2 linked regions of the Phenylobacterium montanum genome follow. The protein of the gene in region 2 interacts with the protein of the main gene of each other region in a pairwise test. Links are inferred from orthologs where the notes say so. Each region holds a gene or a part of one and is shown on either strand. Other genes may lie near its edges.

Region 1 (3,023 bases), 210 kb from region 2 along the record:
CATATTCGACCAGCAGGCGGTAGCGGGGCATCAGCCGAGCCGCGTTTTGGCTGGGACGGGGAAGCCGCGCAGGAAGGCCTCGGCGTCCTGGGCCGCGCGGCCCTCGCGCTGGGCGCGCAGGATTCGCACCGCGCCCTGGCCGCAGGCGATCAGCAGGCCATCGTCCAGGGCCTCGCCGGGTTGGCCGTCGGCGTCTTCGACACGGGACAGAAGCAGCTTGACCCGCACGGGACCCTTCTCGCCCGGCGCGGTGGTCCAGGCGCCGGGGAAAGGCGAGAGGCCGCGAATGCGGCGATCGACCTCGGCGGCGGGCTGGGTCCAGTCGATGCGGGTCTCCTTGCGGCGGATCTTCTTGGCGTAGGTGACGCCTTCCTCGGGCTGGGGCGTCTCCTGGGCCTTGCCGGCCTCGACCGCGGCCATGGCGCGGACCAGCAGTTGCGCGCCGATCGGGGCCAGGCGGTCGTGCAGAGAGCCGGCGGTCTCCAAGGCGTCGATACGCACGCTCTCGCCCATCAGCACCGGGCCCTCGTCCAGGCCCTCGGTCATGCGCATGACCTGCACGCCGGTCTGGCGGTCGGCGGCCATCACCGCCCGCTGGATCGGCGCGGCGCCCCGCCAGCGGGGCAGGAGCGAGCCGTGCAGGTTGAAGCAGCCCAGCCGGGGGGCGTCCAGCACCGCGGCCACCAGGATCTGGCCGAAGGCGACGACCACGGCGGCGTCGAGGTTCAGGGCCACGAAGGCCTCGATCTCGGCCGGGTCCTTCATCGAGACCGGCGTGCGGACCGGAAAGCCGTGGGCCAGGGCGAAGGCGTGCACCGGCGAGGGCTGCAGGGTCTGGCCGCGGCCGCGGGGCGCCGGGGGCTGGGAATAGACGCAGGCGATCTCGTGTCCAGCCTCAGCCAAGGCGGCGAGGGAGGGGACGGCGAAATCGGGGGTGCCGAGGAAGGCGATGCGCATGGGCTGGGTTTAGCGGCGCCGGGAACCTTGCCGCAAGCCGGCCCGTTGCAATCACCTATAGGAGGAGACCCGGTATGGCTCGATCCGTTCCGTATATCCTGATGCTAGCCCTGGCCGCCGCAGCCTGCTCGCGCTCGGACGGCGATGCGGTCAAGCATGACCTGGACGCCGCCGGCCACGACATCAAGGCCGAGGCGCACAAGATCGGCCAGGATCCCGACCTGAAGCGCGCGGGCCAGGATCTGCACTACGCCGCCAAGGATACGGGTAACGCCCTTCGCGCAGGCGCCGCGGAAACCGCCGACAAGGCCCGCCAGGCCGCCGACAGCGCCGACGCCAAGGCGCACCAAGCCGCGGACGACGCCCGCAACCGGACAAGCAACCAGAACTGAGTGGAATCAGGCCGCGCGGGCGGCCTTCTTGACCTTGCTGACCGCGCGGTCGCGCTTCAGGCGCGACAGGTGGTCGATGAACAGCACCCCTTCCAGGTGGTCCATCTCGTGCTGGATGCAGACGGCGTACATGCCCTCGGCGTCTTCCTCGATCGCCTTGCCATTGTAGTCGAGGTACTTCAGCCGCACGCGGGCCGGGCGCTCGACCTCGTCGTAGATCTCGGGGACCGAGAGGCAGCCTTCCTCGTAGGGGACGGTCTCTTCCGAGCGCCAGGTGATCTCGGGATTGACGAAATAGCGGGGGGCTTTGGGTTCGTCCTCGCGGGAAAGGTCCATGACGATGATGCGCTTGGCGACGCCGATCTGGATCGCGGCCAGGCCGATGCCGGGGGCGTCGTACATGGTCTCCAGCATATCGTCCATCAGCGCGCGCAGCTCGTCGGTCACCCCGCCCTCGACGGGGGTGGAGACCTGCTTCAGGCGCGGGTCGGGAACGATCAGGATGTCGCGGATGGCCATGATTTCGTGAGGTAGGTCAGCGGCTTTCCAGCGTCAAGGCCGCCAGTTCGGGCGCATCGTCGCTGGCCAGTTTGGAGAGGGTTCTGACGCCGGTCTCGACCTGGGGCAGGTCGGCGATCTCCTTGCCCTCGTGGTCGACGGCCAGGTCCTCGAAGCGGCGGGCCTGGGTCAGGACCTGGCTCTCCAGCGAGGCGGCGAAGGCGTTGTACTTGCCGACCGCCCCCTCCAGCGCCTTGCCGAGCGCCAGGGCATGGCCGCCCATGACCGAGATGCGCTTGTAGAGCTCGCGGCCGAGGCCGGCGATCTTGTCGGCGTTGGCCGCCTGCTCCTCGACGCGCCAGCCGTAGGCGACCGCCTTGCACAGCGCGAACAGGGTGGTCGGGGTGACGATCAGCACCCGCTTGTCCATGGCCTCGGTCATCAGGTCGGGCGCGCGGTCAAGGGCGGCCGCCAGAAAGCCGTCGCCAGGGACGAACATGGCCACGAAGTCGGGCGAGCCCTCGTCCTTGAACTGGTCCCAATAGGCCTTGGCCGAAAGCCCTGCCATGTGCTGGCGCACGCTGGAACCGTGGCGCGCCAGGGCCTGTTCGCGCAGGGCCTCGTCGGCGGCGTCCTGCGCCTCCAGGAAGGCGTTCAGCGAGCACTTGGCGTCGATCACGAACACTCCGCCGCCGGGCATGCGCACCTTCACGTCCGGCCGGCGGCGGCCCTCCTCGGTGTCGACCGAGAACTGCTCCTCGAAGTCGAAGCGCTTGGACAGGCCCGCGGCTTCCAAGACGTTGCGCAGGGTCTGCTCGCCCCAGCGGCCCTGGACCCCGGCCCCGCGGCGCAGGGCGGCCGAGAGCTTGCGCGCCTCGGCCTGGGTGTCGGAGGAGGCCTGCATCAGGGCGGCGATCTGGGCCTTCAGGCCGCCGGTCTCCTCGGCGCGGGCCTTTTCGGCGGCGGTGACCTGTTCCTGGAACTTGGCCAGGGTCTCGGCCACGGGCTTGAGCTGGGCTTCGAGACGGGTCTTCGCCTGCTCCTCCTGCGCCTTGAAGGTCTCGGTGGCGCGGACCACCAGCTGTTCGGCCACGGCCTGGGCCGAGGCGGCGGCCTGGGCCCGCACCGCCTCCTGCAACTGGGCCTGGCCGGCTTCGCTGGCCCTGAGCCGCTCCT
Region 2 (3,287 bases):
CCCGGCGTGGCCGCAGCAGCCGCACGCAAACGCATCCACGGCCGCGACCTCGTCCTGCCCTATGACATCGCCTGGGGCGCCGGGCTGATGCGCAACGAGGGGCTGAACGTGTTCGGTTTCGGGCCTGAGACCTTCGGCCACTACGGTTGGGGCGGCAGCTGCGCCTTCGCCGACCCGGAGACCGGCGTCTCGGGCGCCTATGTGATGAACCGCCAGTCCGCCGTGCTGGTGGGCGACCCCAGAGCCAAGCGGTTGATCGAAGCGGCCTACGAGGCGATCTAGGCCTCCCGCCACTCCACCCGCCGGCTGGCGCGCCAGGCGCCGGTGACGAACACCAGGACCCCCAGCCAGATCAGGCTGAACGAGGCGACCATGACCGGCGTCAGGCGCTCGCCGCCCTCGGCCCCGATGATGAACTGCATGGTCGGGCCGATGAACTGCAAAAAGCCTACGGTCGAAAGCGGCAACCGCCGCGCCGCCCAGGCGAACAGGGCCAGGGGCACGACAGTCGCCGGGCCGGCGAAGGCCAGAAGTGCGGTCATGCCGGGGGACGCGAAGAAGTGGCCGGCGCCATGGGTCTGCAGCCAGGCGATATAGCCCACGGCCGGGACCAGCAGCACCAGGCACTCGACGAACAGGCCGGTCTGGGCCTCGGCGGCGACCTGTTTGCGGATCAGGCCGTAGAAGCCGAAACTGAAGGCCAGGGCCAGGGAGATCATCGGCGGATGGCCGAGGGCGACGCCCTGGACCAGCACCCCGGCGGCGGCGAGGCCGATGGCGGTCTTGCCGAACAGGTCGAGCCGCTCGCGGAACAGCACCGCGCCCATGGCCATGTTGAGCAGCGGGTTGATGTAGTAGCCGAGGCTGGATTCCATGATGTGGCCATTGGCCACCGCCCACACGAACAGCCCCCAGTTGCCGGCGATCAGCAGCGCCGAAAGGGTCAGAAGGCCCAGGGTGCGCGGCGTGGCGAACACCTGCGCCACCTGGCGGCGCTGGCCGGCCAGCAGCACCAGCGCCCCGGCCCAGGGCGCCGACCAGGCGGCTCTATGGGCGATGATCTCCAGCGGGCTGGCGCCGGCCTGGGCCACGGCGCGCAGATAGAGCGGCAGGACGCCCCAGAGGGTGTAGCAGGCGATCCCGGCGATCAGCGCCCCCCGCGCCGGAGCCGGCGCGGAGGGCTGGCTCATCAGGCGTGGGCCCTTTCCAGCATGCCGCGTTCGTGCAACAGCTGGGCGATCTGCACGGCGTTCAGGGCCGCGCCCTTGCGCAGGTTGTCCGACACCACCCACATGTTCAGGCAGTTGGGGGCCGAGTGGTCGTTGCGGATGCGCGAGACATAGACTGCGAATTCGCCCTGGGCCTCCTTGGGCGTGATGTAGCCCTTGTCGTCCCGCTTATCGACCACCAGCACGCCGGGGGCGTCGCGCAGGATCTCGCGGGCCTCGTCCTCGTCCAGCGGGGTCTCGAACTCGATGTTCACCGATTCCGAATGGCCGACGAACACCGGCACGCGCACGCAGGTGACCGTCAGCTTGATCGCCGGATCGATCATCTTGTGCGTCTCGTTCCACATCTTGGCCTCTTCGTCGGTATAGCCGTCGTCGTTGAACGACCCGATGAAGGGGATGACGTTAAAGGCGATCTGCTTGGGGAACTTCTTCGGCTCCGTCGGGCCGAGGGTGAAGACGGCCTTGGTCTGGTCCCACAGCTCGTCGACGCCGGCCTTGCCCGCGCCGGACACCGACTGATAGGTCGAGACCACCACCCGCTTGATCTTGGCCGCGTCGTGCAGCGGCTTCAAAGCCACCACCAGCTGGGCGGTCGAGCAGTTCGGGTTGGCGATGATGTTCTTGCGCCGCGCCAGAGACGCGTCGTCCGGGTTCACCTCCGGCACGATCAGCGGCACGTCGGGGTCCATGCGCCAGGCCGACGAATTGTCGATCACGATCGGGCCCTGCTTGCCGATCTTGGGCGACCATTCCTTGGAGAACGCGCCCGACACCGACATCAGCACCACGTCGACCTTGGAGAAGTCGAAGTCGTCGATCGCCTGGCAATAAATGCGTTTGTCCGCGTAGTTGACTTCGACGCCGATGGAGTTGCGCGAGGCCACGGCGTAAATTTCGTCCACGGGGAAGTTCACATCCTCGAGGATCGCCAACATTTCGCGGCCCACATTGCCCGTGGCGCCGACAACGGCCACCCGGTAACCCATCATGCATCTCCTTGGCTTGAAACAGAGTTCGGGGGAGATACGCCCTCGAACGGGGCGTTACAAGGCGCCGCAGCGCAACATTTTGCCTCGCCCCCACCCCGCTCATCCCGGCGAATGCCGGGAACCAGTTGACAGAGTGCTGGCATTTGGGAATCGCCCCTGTGCAAACGGACCGATGTCTGAGCCATATGATCTGGTTCCCGGCATTCGCCGGGATGAGCGGATTTAAATGAGAATCCGGGCTTGCCTGCCCCCTAATCCAGCACGCACCCCGCCAGATCATCCTCGCGCACCGTGCCGATGCGCCCGCCGATCACCCGCGAGCGCTTGGCCACATAGCGCCCCGGCGCCTCGGCGTTCCATTTCAGGGGCCTGGGCAGCACCACGATCAGCTGCGCCGCCTGGGCGGGGGTCAGGGCCGAGGCGGGCTCGTGGAAGAACCGCTGGCTGGCCGCCTCGGCGCCATAGATCCCGGGGCCGAACTCGATCACGTTGAGATAGACCTCCATGATCCGCCGCTTGCCCCACACGGTCTCGATCAGCACCGTGTAGCCGGCCTCTAACCCCTTGCGCACATAGTCGCGGCCCGGCCACAGGAACACGTTCTTGGCCGTCTGCTGGCTGATGGTCGAGCCGCCGCGGATCTTCTTGGGCCGCTTTTCATTGTGCTGCATGGCCTTTTCCATGGCCTGGACGTCGAAGCCGTGGTGCTCGCAGAACCGCGCGTCCTCGGACGCCACCGCCGCCTGGGCCAGGGCCGGCGAGATCTTGTCGAGCGGCTTCCAGCGGTAGTCCATGCCGTGGCCTTCGATGAGGCGCTGGACCATCAGGATGGTGATCGGCGGCGGGACGAAGCGATAGAGCACCACGCTCCCGATCGGGAGCGCGATGAAAAGGATCAGCACCAGACCGACCAGCCGGCCCAGACAGCCGCCCCGCGCCTTCTTCACCGCCACGCCTAACCCCGACTCAATCCGCTTGCCTTGACGCTGGGGCCTGATGCTAGCGAGGCCGAAAGATTCTGTCTCCAGGACTGCCCAATGACCGTCACCGAAGCCGTGCAGCGCCG

What was found.
Region 1: the proteins of KCG34_RS15890 (region 2) and def interact in binary tests that used the Escherichia coli proteins (3 or more experiments, as listed by UniProt). The link is inferred for Phenylobacterium montanum from one-to-one orthologs.

What each region holds. Positions count from the first base shown.
Region 1 is NZ_CP073078.1:3,315,376-3,318,398, reverse strand. Bases 113-2,823 are described here. They hold def (peptide deformylase), read right to left. Parts: upstream 1,869-2,823; coding sequence 1,356-1,868; downstream 113-1,355. Other genes in these bases: KCG34_RS14860 (DNA recombination protein RmuC), read right to left, coding at 1,885-2,823; KCG34_RS14870 (hypothetical protein), read left to right, coding at 1,032-1,349; fmt (methionyl-tRNA formyltransferase), read right to left, coding at 113-957. Also shown: tRNA pseudouridine(38-40) synthase TruA, read right to left, coding at 1-31; more of fmt, read right to left, coding at 31-112; more of KCG34_RS14860, read right to left, coding at 2,824-3,023. UniProt on the Escherichia coli protein: Removes the formyl group from the N-terminal Met of newly synthesized proteins. Requires at least a dipeptide for an efficient rate of reaction. N-terminal L-methionine is a prerequisite for activity but the enzyme has broad specificity at other positions.
Region 2 is NZ_CP073078.1:3,526,084-3,529,370, reverse strand. Bases 205-3,179 are described here. They hold KCG34_RS15890 (aspartate-semialdehyde dehydrogenase), read right to left. Parts: upstream 2,219-3,179; coding sequence 1,190-2,218; downstream 205-1,189. Other genes in these bases: mtgA (monofunctional biosynthetic peptidoglycan transglycosylase), read right to left, coding at 2,473-3,168; rarD (EamA family transporter RarD), read right to left, coding at 279-1,190; KCG34_RS15900 (serine hydrolase domain-containing protein), read left to right, coding at 205-282. Also shown: more of KCG34_RS15900, read left to right, coding at 1-204; KCG34_RS15880 (nitroreductase), read left to right, coding at 3,259-3,287.